Hydrogenispora ethanolica: one gene and its partner. The protein of the gene in region 1 interacts with the protein of each later gene in a pairwise test. Links are inferred from orthologs where the notes say so. Each region holds a gene or a part of one and is shown in the gene's direction. Other genes may lie near its edges.

Region 1 (8,025 bases):
TTTCCAGTGACGGAGATGGCCCATTCGGATCTGGCGCACCCGATTCAGATCAAGATTCAGAAGACCCCCTACAGTTTCATATTCTCGCCCATCTACGCCGAGGGCAACGACCAGTACTACGTGGCGGTGGGGGTCTCCTACCTGAAAACGCTCCAGAAGATCAACGAGACCGCCAGGATCCTGATCGGAGTGGCGGTGGGAGCGATGCTGATCGCGCTCGTCCTCATCTATTTCTGGTCCGGCCGGACGGTCGGACCGCTCCTGCGGCTGGTCAACGCGGTCCAAGCCATCGGCCGGGGCGATCTGGGCCAGAAGATCACCGTCGAAAGCTCGGACGAGATCGGGCTCCTGGCTTCGGAGTTCAACCAGATGACCACCTCGCTCCAGGAGAGCCGGAGCCAACTGGAGGACGCCAACCGGAATCTCTTCGAGATGAAAGAGTATATTTCCAATATTGTCGATAGCATGACCATGAGCCTGGTGGTGGTCGACAGCGGTTTCCGGATTACCGTGGTCAATTTGGAATTTGAGAAATGGCTCGGCGAGTCCCGCGAGCGGCTGGTGGGCAGGAGCCTGGAAGATCTCCTGGAATTGGGGGACGGCGCGTTGCTCCACAAGCATTTGCTGCGGGTCATCGAGACGCACGAGACCCAGATCCTGACCAAAGTCCATTGCAAGATCGGGACGCGGAAGATCGTCGCCAACATCCGCTTCTCGCCGCTGGAGGATGTGGAGCAGTCCTCGGCCGGCGTGGTGATGATCATCGAGGATATTACTTCCCGGGTGAATCTCGAGGAAAAGCTGGCCATCTCCCAGCGGCTCGCCTCCATCGGCAACCTGGACGCCGGACTGGCCCATGAGGTCAATAATCCGCTCGGGATCATCCTGAATTATATCGAAGTCTGCCGCATGGATACTCAGGATGAGAAGCTCGATTCCTACCTGAAGAAGATCGGGTCGGAGACCGAACGGATCGCCGGAATCATCCAGCGCCTGCTGGAGTTCTCCCGCCAGTCCGAGACCCGCTTCAAGCCGGTCAATCTCCCGGAGATTATCGAGGAGACCGTGGATCTGGTGGAGTTCAAGCTGCGCAAGGAGAATATCGTTTTGGAACGGGATTACGGCTTGGATGAGGCCTGGGTGATGGCTGACAAAAGCCGCCTGAAACAGGTCTTCCTGAATATCATCCTGAATGCGGTCCAGTCCATGCCGGGCGGCGGCCGGTTGGCGGTGCGGCTGGCCGAGAGCGGGGACGGGCAAGGCTTTGATCTGGCCTTCTGTGACTCGGGACGGGGCATCCCCAAAGAGCATCTCAGCCGGATCTTCGATCCGTTCTTCACCACCAAGGAGGTCGGCGAAGGGACCGGCTTGGGATTGTCCGTCAGCTACGGAATCATTCAGGAACATTTCGGAACCATTGATGTGAAAAGCACGGAAGGAAAGGGTTCGACCTTCACCGTCCGTCTGAAGAAGATCGCCAGTGAGGAAAGGAGTAGTGCGCTTTCATGACGGGACGTCGGGTAATTTTGGTAGTGGATGACGAGGCGGGAATGCGCGAAAGCCTTTGTGAAATTTTAGCCCGGGATGGATACGCCAATCTGACCGCCGGAGACGGCTGGCAAGCGATCCAACTCGTTCAAGAGAAACCGGTAGACCTTGTGTTACTGGACATTAAGATGCCGGGCCTGGACGGCATTGAGACGCTCAAGCGGATCAAGGCCCTCCATGAGCAGTTGCCGGTGGTCATGGTCACCGGCTACGGCACTATCGAAAGCGCGGTCCAGGCCATGAAGTATGGCGCCAAGGACTATATCACCAAACCGTTTGTGATCAGCAATTTACGCAACGTAATCACGGAAAATCTGAAGCCGCCCGCGGCGGCGGCAACCAGTTCCTCGTCGGGACCCTATGAAGGGATCATCGGGCAGAGTCCGGCGATGAAACGGTTGTTTCAGACTCTCGCCAAAGTCATCGCGAGCGAAGCGACCGTGCTGATCATGGGAGAGAGCGGCACCGGCAAGGAACTGGTGGCCCGGGCCATTCACCGGGAAGGTCCCCGGAAAGAGCGGCCGTTCATCGGGATTAATTGCGCCGCGATCCCCGAGAACCTGCTCGAGAGCGAGCTGTTCGGCTACGAGAAAGGGGCCTTCACCGGCGCGGTTGCCCGGCGTATCGGCAAGTTCGAACAGGCCGACGGCGGCACGCTCTTTTTGGATGAGATCGGTGATATGAACCTAGCCACCCAGGCCAAGATATTGCGGGTGCTGGAAGAAAGGGAATTGGTCCGCCTCGGCGCGGTCAATTCCGTGAAAATCAATGTCCGGATCATCGCCGCTACCAACAAAGATCTGCTGGAAGCGGTAAACGCCGGTTCCTTCCGGGAGGATCTGTATTACCGGCTCAACGTCGTGCCGTTGTTAATGCCCGCGCTGCGCGAGCGCAAAGAGGATGTTCCGTTGCTGGTCAAACACTTTTTGCTGAAATACAGCGAGGAATATAGCAAACCCATGAAAAGCATCCCGCCGCAGTGGCTGGAGATGCTCAAGAATTATCATTGGCCCGGCAACGTCAGGGAATTGCGGAATATCGTCGAGCGCATCGTGGTCCTGGGGGAGAAAGGCTTCAATCTCGAAGAACAGTTGAACCTGGAAGAGAATCCGCCGCCAGCCGTTGAAACGGCCCAGATGTCGTTGAAATTGACAGACAAGCAAGAACAGGAGAAGATCCAGGCCGCGTTGGAGATGGCCCGCTGGAATAAGACCCGGGCGGCCGAGATTCTGGAGATCAGCCGAAAATCTTTATACGAAAAGATGGCGAAGTACGGATTGCTGTAAGGTGGTTTGCTCGGCCGAAGCCGAGGTTGAAGCGGAATGCCACGAGGACCGTTCCATGATTGGTGTAACGTTGATCCCCGTGGCATTTTCATTTTGCAAATGGGGATTGTGGATAACCCCCGGAGCTTCATCTCGAGCGTGGCGGAGCCTACAAAAGTTACAAAATGTAACTTTGGGTAACAACCATGTTACCGAATGGATCGCGAAACAAAGTTGTTTCAGTTTGTTAAGGAAAGGAACGGCGATGTTTCGAAGCCGTTGGCATGAATTTTGCTTATATATAAAATTGTCTGGCCAGACACTGAAAAACATTAGGGAGGAACGATTATCCATGAGAAAGAGATCAGTTGTGTTGTTGCTCGTATTTGCGCTCGTCCTGGCGTCGGTTTCCACGGTGAGCTTCGCCGCCAAACAGCGGGTCTTCGGTGTTACCTTCATGACCATGAACAATCCGTTCTTTGTAGCGATGGAAAAGAATATTCGGGCTGAATTGAAAAAGATGGATCCCAACGCCAAACTGATCGTTGGCGATTCCCAGTTCAACCTCTCCAAACAGATTTCTGACGTTGAAGACATGATCCAGCAGAAGATCGATATCTTGTTATTGAACGCCGTCGATTCCAAAGCGATCGCTCCGGCAGTCGTCGCTGCCAACAAAGCCAAGATTCCCGTGATCACGCTGGACGTCAACGCCGAAGGCGGCAAAGTCACCAGCTTCATCGCCACCGACAATTACCTGGCGGGCAAGCTCGACGGCGAGTACCTGGTAAAACGGTTGAAAGGCAAAGGAAACATCGTTATCATCAACGGCACCCCGATCACCTCGGTAATGCAGCGGGTCCAAGGCTTTAAAGATGTAATCAAGAAGTATCCGGGCATCAAAGTCGTGGCCGAGCAGAACGGCGAAACCAATGAGACCAAATCCATGGAAGTCATGGAGAATATCCTTCAGGCGCACCAGAAGATCGACGCGGTGTTCGGCATCAATGACCCGACCGCGCTCGGCGCTTTGGCCGCGGTAGAGACCGCCGGGAGACAAAACGAGATGTTCATCCTCGGCGTGGACGGCTCCCCCAACGCTGTCGAAGCCATTTTGAAAGGAAAAGCTCTGGCCGCGACCGCCTCGCAATTCCCCGCCGAGATTGGCCGCCAGGGCGTGCAGGTCGCCTTCAAAGTGTTGAAGGGTCAGAAAGTGCCGGCTGAGATTAAAGTGAAATCGGAATTGATCACCAAAGAGAATGCCAAAGGATTCAGCTGGTAAGACAGGTTAAGGTCGCAAAGGGCGCGGCGGGCAACTTCCCGCGCCCTTTCCAATCAGCCCGAGGAGGTTGAATGATGTCAGATACAATTCTAATGCTGGAGAAGATCGTCAAAGACTTTCCCGGCGTCCGGGCCTTAAATAATGTCTCGTTGGATGTGAAACGCGGGGAAGTGTTGGCTCTGGTCGGCGAGAACGGAGCCGGCAAATCAACCTTGATGAAAGTGATCTCCGGAGTCATCCGGCCGGATCACGGAACCATTATTTTGAACGGCAAAAAAGTACAGATCAAATCGCCGCAACACGCCCAAGAACTTGGGATTAGCATTATCCATCAGGAATTTAACTTGATCCCGCATCTGAGTGTGGCTGAAAACGTTTATCTGGGCCGGGAGCCCGGCCGTTCGCTCAAAGGTTTTATCGATTGGCCAAAATTATATCGGGATACGGAAGCTCTGTTGCAAGAGCTGGATATAGATCTGGATGTCAAAACCCCCATTTACAAGCTGAGCGTCGCCTATCAACAAATGGTGGAGATCGCCAAGGCGTTGTCCGTCAATGCCGATGTGATCATCATGGATGAGCCCACCGCCACGCTCACGCAGCATGAGATCGAAAATCTTTTCCGGATTATCAATTCCCTGAAGCAGAAAGACGTTACCACGATTTATATATCGCACCGGCTGGAAGAGTTGTTCATCATCTCCGACCGGGTTACCGTGATGCGGGACGGTTGCACCGTGGGCAGCTTGATCACCCGAGAGGCGGACCGGAAAAAGCTGATTGCGATGATGGTCGGCCGGGATTTTCAGGATGAATTTCCCAAACGGACCTGCACGGCCGGGGAGATTGCCCTGTCGGTCAGGCATCTCTCCAATTCCAAGCTGCGCGATGTCAGCATGGAGTTTCACCGTGGCGAGGTGGTCGGAATCTCCGGCCTGGTCGGTGCCGGCCGCACCGAATTCGCCCGGGCGGTCTTTGGCGTCGATCCCGTGGCGGTCGGGGAGATCGAGGTTTTTGGCAAAAAAGTCCATTTCAAATGTCCGAAAGACGCGATCGAGGCCGGCATCGGCTTGGTCCCGGAAGACCGCAAGCTGCAAGGACTGGTCCTCAAGATGAGCGTCAGCGAGAACCTGACCTTCGCCGCACTGGAAGAGATCATGAACGGCTGTTTCTTTCACTGGTCCAAGGAACGGGAGACCGTCGATCATTATGTGCGGGATTTGCGGATCAAGACCCCCGGCCCCAAACAGCAAGTCGTCAATTTGAGCGGCGGCAATCAGCAAAAGGTGGTCCTCGCCAAATGGCTGTTTGTCGGGAGCAAGATCCTGTTTCTGGATGAGCCGACCCGGGGCGTGGACGTGGGAGCGAAACGGGAGATCTATCAGATCATCAATCACCTGGCGGAACAGGGAATCGCGGTGATTCTCATCTCCTCGGAGCTGCCGGAGATCATCGGGATGAGCGACCGGATCTATGTGATGCATGAAGGCAGAGTCAAAGCGATGCTCCCCGGCGGGCAGACCACGGAACAGCAGATATTAACCTATGCAACTGGAGGCGAAAAGATATGAACCAACCCAATGTGGCTTTTGAAAAGGGCGTCAAGAATCTCAAAGGTTTGCTGGAAAAAAGGGAAGCCGGGGCGCTATTGGGCCTGCTCCTCATGTGCATCGCCATCTCCTTTATCAGCGATTTCTTTTTCACCTTTTCCAACCTGATCAACATCGCCCGTCAGGTCTCCTTGAACGCCATCATTGCCGTGGGTATGACGCTGGTCATTCTCACCGGCGGGATCGATCTGTCGGTCGGTTCCATCGTGGCCTTATCCGGAACCGTGGCCGCGAGCCTGATGGTGAATGGGCATAGTCTCTGGGTGGGGATCCTCGCCGGACTGGCGATTGGGATTGTCGCCGGCCTGATCAACGGTTTGACCATTACCCGGTTCAAAGTCCCGCCGATCATCACGACGCTGGCTATGATGACCGCCGCCCGTGGTATCGCGCTGGTTTACACCAATGGCTATCCCATCTCCAACCTTCCCGAATCCTTTGTCTTTTTGGGAAGAGGGTATCTGGGCCCGATCCCGGTGCCGGCCATTGTGATGATCGTGGTGTATGTCTTGGGATATATTCTGCTGACCCAGATGAAGATCGGGCGGTATATCTATGGTTTGGGCGGCAATGAAGAAGCGGTACATCTTTCGGGGATCAACGTCAACCGGACCAAGATTCTGGTCTATATGTTGTGCGGCTTGGCCTCGGCCATCAGCGGCTTGATCCTGGCTTCGCGCCTTAATTCCGGCCAGCCGTTGGCCGGTACCGGTTTTGAAATGGACGCCATCGCCGCGGTGGTGTTGGGCGGGGCGAGCATCAGCGGCGGCGAGGGCACCATCGCCGGAACCCTGATCGGCGCCCTGATTATCAACGTCTTGAATAATGGACTGAATCTGATGAACGTCAACCCCTATAGCCAAATGATTGTCAAAGGCCTGGTTCTGGCCGCGGCTGTGGCAATCCGCACCCGAAAAGGAAAGGCCAAATAAGTTCATCCGGGCGTAAGTTTTGGTATCCTGAAAGGGCTGGTCGCGAAAGCGCCAGCCCTTTATCCATATCTTTGCGAGAGCGATTTTGGCTCAACTTTTTCATCGGATAGAATCAAGGCAAATATGTCGCAGGCTACCCGGGTGTTCAAGTGTATTGGCTTCCCTATCCGGCGGCCCGAAGATCTGGGCTAAAAAACGGTGCTTTGCAATATGCTATAAGGACTCGCGAAGCGATCTTCCGGAAAGGTTCATTCGCAAGAGACCTGGGAAGATCCGGGGCTGGGGGTGCAAGCGGAGAGTATAAGAAAATTTTCTCCCATTCAAAATAAGAATGGCGACAGGGAAATGCGAATGGCTCCAGAATAATGTAGGGATTAACAATGGGGGGATGATGACCATTTCTGCGACCATTGAAGTCTTGATTGACGAGGCGGATCAATGTTTGGCCCAGGCCGAGAAGGAAAGCGGCAAAGATTTGGCCCGGAGTCTGCAACTGCTCCAGCAGGGCGTCGGAAAACTGCTGCAGGCCTACTTGATTGCCAACGAAAAACGCTCGCCGACCCGCCTGCGGGAACAGTTCGAGCTTTGCCAGCAGATTGAACCGGATTTCGCTTCGATCGAAGAGGAATTGGAATACTTGTTATCCGTCAATCCCAAAGAGGCCGAAGCGGAGGACGTGATTGACACCGCCAATGAGATTTGGGATTTTGTGACGGATCTGTTGGAGAATAGCGAAGCCTTTGAAGAGGATTTCTCCGACGAACTGGATTAAGGTTGAATTTCTATAGTAAAAATTTCCAAAAGATGAAGGAAAATATTGTAAAACCCCGAATAGTTTCAGAAAATGCCTGGAGGTATTGGCTTGAGACTATTCTGGGTTTGCATTTTGCTTTTGACGTGCTGCCGGCCGGTGTATGCCGCCTTGGACCAGGGGGCCGCGCGGCTCGGATATCAAATCGATTGGCGGGAAGAGGAAGAGCTCCGGAACAAGTTTGATCTGAATCTGCGCGGCAAAGCCGACTGGCTCCGCTACGATGTGGCGGGTTCGTTCTACGCTCCGCAGCCGGATTCCGGGGATTCCGCTCTCAATGTGAGGCTGGATTTTCCGCGCTGGAACAAGAACCTCAAGCTGCACTCGGGAGTCAAGTGGAATGAGGATTACCGTTATTTCAGCGAGCGGCTTTATTACCGCTGGTTACCCAGCCGCGACCTCCATGTCGACCTGGATTATACCTGGCAGATCCGGGAAGCGGAAAGGGCGGAGTCGAGCCGCTATGAATACCATCTGAACCAGGAGGAGCTCTCCGCGTATTATCTGTGGGAAACCTGGCGGTTTTTCAGTAGCGTACTCCATGCCCAGAAGACCTACCCGGCTCAAAGCATCTATA
Region 2 (4,008 bases), on another replicon or contig:
AACGCTTCTAAATGGTAAGCCTGAGCATTCTTTGAAGCGTGTCGGCCGGGCGTCCGCCGTCCGAACGACGTGGTTTTGGCCCGTGAGGCGGGATTCTCCGACGCGGACTCGTCAAAGTCAAAAATAAAACGAAAGTGAGTTTTACGATTTATTACTCCCGCAGAGGCGCAAAGGCGCAGAGTTTAGTCGCATAAAATCAACAACCCTTTCTCATTTTTCTCAGCGTCTCAGCGGAGAATGAATGGATGGGACTTTGACGTACCCCTGGATTCTCCGACGACGGAAGTTGACGGGCGCCGAAATATATATTATACTTAGAATGTTTTAGCATGATTTTCATGACTTGCAAAGGCGTTGAAGGAGAAGAGTACTGTTTCAGACGGAAGCTGCAGAGAGCCGGGGTAGGTGAGAGCCGGCGCTGGACCGGGAAACGGGAAGATCGCTCCGGAGCCGCGTTCCGAAAGGTAGCTTTTAGAACCGTGTAGGAATGGCCGGGATGCCGCCGTTAACGGCAATGAGCGGAAGAGCGTTTGACTCTTCAAGCTGGGTGGTACCACGGGTAAAGTGACTCGTCCCTATTGACAGGGGCGGGTTTTTTATTTGTACCCTATGGTTTGCGCGTTATTGAAGCAAAAGGATTGAAAGGAGTAATCCGATGGGCAAGTTTTGGGACGTTGAGACCAAAGTTCCCGTGAACCAACGGGAAGAAACGATGTTGCAAAAATGGCAAGCGGAAAAGATCATCGAACGGAGCGTGAGCGAGCGCGAGGGCGCGCCCCGGTTTATTTTCTACGAAGGACCGCCGACCGCCAACGGCAAACCCGGCATTCACCATGTTTTGGCCCGGACCCTGAAGGATACGGTCTGCCGTTATCAGACCATGCAAGGGTATCAAGTGAACCGCAAAGCCGGCTGGGATACCCACGGCCTTCCGGTCGAGCTGGAAGTCGAGAAGCAGTTGGGCTTCTCCTCCAAACAACAGATCGAGGCTTACGGCATCGAAGGCTTCAACACCAAATGCCGCGAGTCCGTCTTCACCTACGAGCGGGAATGGCGCCGGATGACCGAGCGGATCGGTTACTGGATCGACATGGACCATCCCTATATCACGCTCGATAACAACTATATCGAGTCGGTCTGGTGGATCCTCAAACGCTTCTTCGATGAAGGAATGATCTACGAGGGCCACAAGATCATGCCTTACTGCCCGCGCTGCGGAACGCCGCTGGCCTCCCACGAGGTCTCGCTGGGCTATAAGGACGAGACCATCGATTCGATTTATATCCGGATGAAAGCCGCCGACCGGCCGGACGAATACTTCCTGGTCTGGACCACCACGCCCTGGACCTTGCCGTCCAACGTGGCCCTGGCGGTCAATCCCGAATTCACCTATGTCCGGGCCCGCCGCCCCGAGGACGAGGCCGTCTATATCCTGGTCCGGGAGCGGGTCGAGGCCGTCCTGGGCAAAGAAGCGGAGATCCTGGAGGAATTCAAAGGCGAGGCGCTCTTGGGCCGGGCGTACGAACAGTTTTTGCCGTTCATCCGGACTGATTCCGCGACCGCTTTCAAAGTTTATGGCGCCGATTTTGTCTCCACCGAGGATGGCACGGGCATTGTCCATATCGCTCCGGCCTTCGGCGAGGACGACTATCAGTTGGGCAAGAAATATGATCTGCCGGTGCTCCAGCCCGTCGACAAAGAGGGCAAATTCACGGCCGTCATCACGCCGTGGGCCGGACGGTTCGTCCGGGAGGCCGATAAGGACATTACCCGCTACCTGAAGGCCGAGGGGAAACTCTTCTCCAAAGAGCGGCTGACACACTCGTACCCCTATTGCTGGCGCTGCGACACCTCGCTGCTTTATTACGCGCGGAAATCGTGGTATATCGCGACCACCAAATATAAAGAGCGGCTGATCGCCGCCAACCAAAAAGTAAACTGGTTCCCGGAGCATGTCGGGAAGGGCCGCTTCGGCAACTGGCTGGAGAACATGATCGACTGGGCGATCTCGCGGGACCGCTACTGGGGGACGCCGCTCAACATCTGGCGCTGCGAAACCTGTAACAAACTGACCAGCGTCGGATCCCGGCAAGAACTGGCCGAACGGGCCATCGAACCGGTCGACCCGGCTGCCATCGAGCTGCACCGGCCCTATATCGACGATGTCCATCTCCGCTGCGAATGCGGCGGCCGGATGACCCGCACCACCGAGGTGATCGACTGCTGGTTCGATTCGGGCTCGATGCCGGTGGCACAGTGGCATTACCCCTTCGAGCACCAGGATGATTTCGACCAGCTGTTCCCGGCGGATTTTATCTGCGAGGGGATCGACCAGACCCGGGGCTGGTTCTATTCGCTGCTGGCGATCGGGGCGTTCCTCTTCGGCGAGCCGCCCTATAAGAACGTGCTCGTCAACGACCTGCTGCTCGACAAGAACGGCCAAAAGATGTCCAAGACGCGCGGCAACGCGGTGGATCCATGGCAGATGCTGGAGAAGTACGGCGCCGACGCCACCCGCTGGTACCTGCTGGCGGTTTCGCCGCCCTGGACGCCGACCCGCTTCGACGAGGACGGCTTGAAGGACGTTTCGGCCAAGTTCTTCGGGACGCTTCAGAATGTCTATTCGTTCTTTACCTTATACGCCAACATTGACGGGGCCGATCCGGCCAGTTACCGGATTCCCGAAGCGGAGCGGCCGGAGATCGACCGCTGGATCCTCTCCAAGCTGAATTCGCTGATTGCGGAAGTCCGGGAGGATATGAAGGAGTACGACCTGACCCGGGTGGTCCGGGCGATCCAGAGCTTCCTCATCGACGAGGTCTCCAACTGGTATGTGCGGCGGACCCGGGACCGTTTCTGGGCGTCGGCGATGGACCGCGATAAGCAGGCGGTTTACCGGACGCTCTGGGAAGTATTGCTGGCGGTGGTCAAATTGATGGCGCCGTTCGCGCCGTTCCTGGCCGACGAGATTTACCGCAATCTGATCCAAGGCGCGCCGGGCGCCAAAGATTCGGTTCACTTGGAGCTGTATCCCGAGGCGAACCTTTCGCTGATCGACAAGACGCTGGAAGAGCATATGGGCTTGGTGATCGATCTGGTCTCGCTGGGCCGGGCCGCCCGGAACAAGGTCCAGATCAAGGTGCGGCAGCCGCTCGCGACGATGCTGGTGGACCGGAAACACCAGTCCGAGTTGACGCCTATGGCGGAGCTGGTCAAGGAAGAGCTGAACCTCAAGACGCTGGAGTTCATCGACGCCCCCGACGCTTATGTGGTCTATACGGTGAAACCCAACTTCCCGGTGTTGGGGCCGAAATACGGCAAGCTGCTCGGAGCCATCGGCGCGGCGCTGGGGAAGAGCGACGCGGCGACGCTCGTCAAGGAGTTGCGCGGTAGCGGAGTGATCAAGCTCGATGCCAACGGTACGGAAGTGATCCTGGGCCAGGAGGATCTGGAAGTGCGGGTCCAGGATCGGGAAGGCTTCGCGGTGGAGATGGATCACGGCCGCTATATCGTGCTCAACTTGCAGTTGGATCAGGCTTTGATCGAGGAAGGCCTGGCCCGGGAGGTCGTTTCCAAAGTGCAAAATATGCGCAAGACTCAAGGACTGGAGATGACCGACCGGATCCGGCTGAGCTTTGTCAGTGACGACGAGGTGGCCGCGGCCATGGAGCATTTCCGGGAGTATGTCATGGCGGAGACGCTGGCCTTGGTGCTCGAGCGGCAGCCGGCGGCGACCGGCAAGTTTGAAAAATGGGATATCAACGGCCATCCGGCGGAGATCCGGGTGGAACGGCAAGCGCAAGCGTAGGAAAGAGGTCATCAAAATTGGGAAAGAGGCCGGTTGGTTCGGCCTCTTTCCGGTGTGTTCGGTAGTTCCATAGCTGATTCTTGAACGCATCCAAAAAAGCGACACCTGGGAATACCAGGTGTCGCTTGATCGTATTTCGGTTCATTGCGAGATTAAGAAGCGTTTACCGCGAACTCTTCATCTGGCAGACCGCGCCGGAC

Evidence for each region.
Region 2: the proteins of EDC14_RS24705 (region 1) and ileS interact in binary tests that used the Escherichia coli proteins (3 or more experiments, as listed by UniProt). The link is inferred for Hydrogenispora ethanolica from one-to-one orthologs.

Annotation. Positions count from the first base shown.
Region 1 is NZ_SLUN01000052.1:16,167-24,191, forward strand. Bases 2,334-5,130 are described here. They hold EDC14_RS24705 (ABC transporter substrate-binding protein), read left to right. Parts: upstream 2,334-3,165; coding sequence 3,166-4,095; downstream 4,096-5,130. Other genes in these bases: EDC14_RS24700 (sigma-54-dependent transcriptional regulator), read left to right, coding at 2,334-2,834; EDC14_RS24710 (sugar ABC transporter ATP-binding protein), read left to right, coding at 4,170-5,130. In the rest of the region: EDC14_RS24695 (sensor histidine kinase), read left to right, coding at 1-1,509; more of EDC14_RS24700, read left to right, coding at 1,506-2,333; more of EDC14_RS24710, read left to right, coding at 5,131-5,666; EDC14_RS24715 (ABC transporter permease), read left to right, coding at 5,663-6,637; EDC14_RS24720 (HEPN domain-containing protein), read left to right, coding at 7,029-7,409; EDC14_RS24725 (hypothetical protein), read left to right, coding at 7,500-8,025. UniProt on the Escherichia coli protein: Part of the ABC transporter complex RbsABC involved in ribose import. Binds ribose. Also serves as the primary chemoreceptor for chemotaxis.
Region 2 is NZ_SLUN01000028.1:46,859-50,866, forward strand. What follows is about bases 279-4,008. They hold ileS (isoleucine--tRNA ligase), read left to right. Parts: upstream 279-655; coding sequence 656-3,808; downstream 3,809-4,008. Other genes in these bases: speD (adenosylmethionine decarboxylase), read right to left, coding at 3,961-4,008. UniProt on the Escherichia coli protein: Catalyzes the attachment of isoleucine to tRNA(Ile). As IleRS can inadvertently accommodate and process structurally similar amino acids such as valine, to avoid such errors it has two additional distinct tRNA(Ile)-dependent editing activities.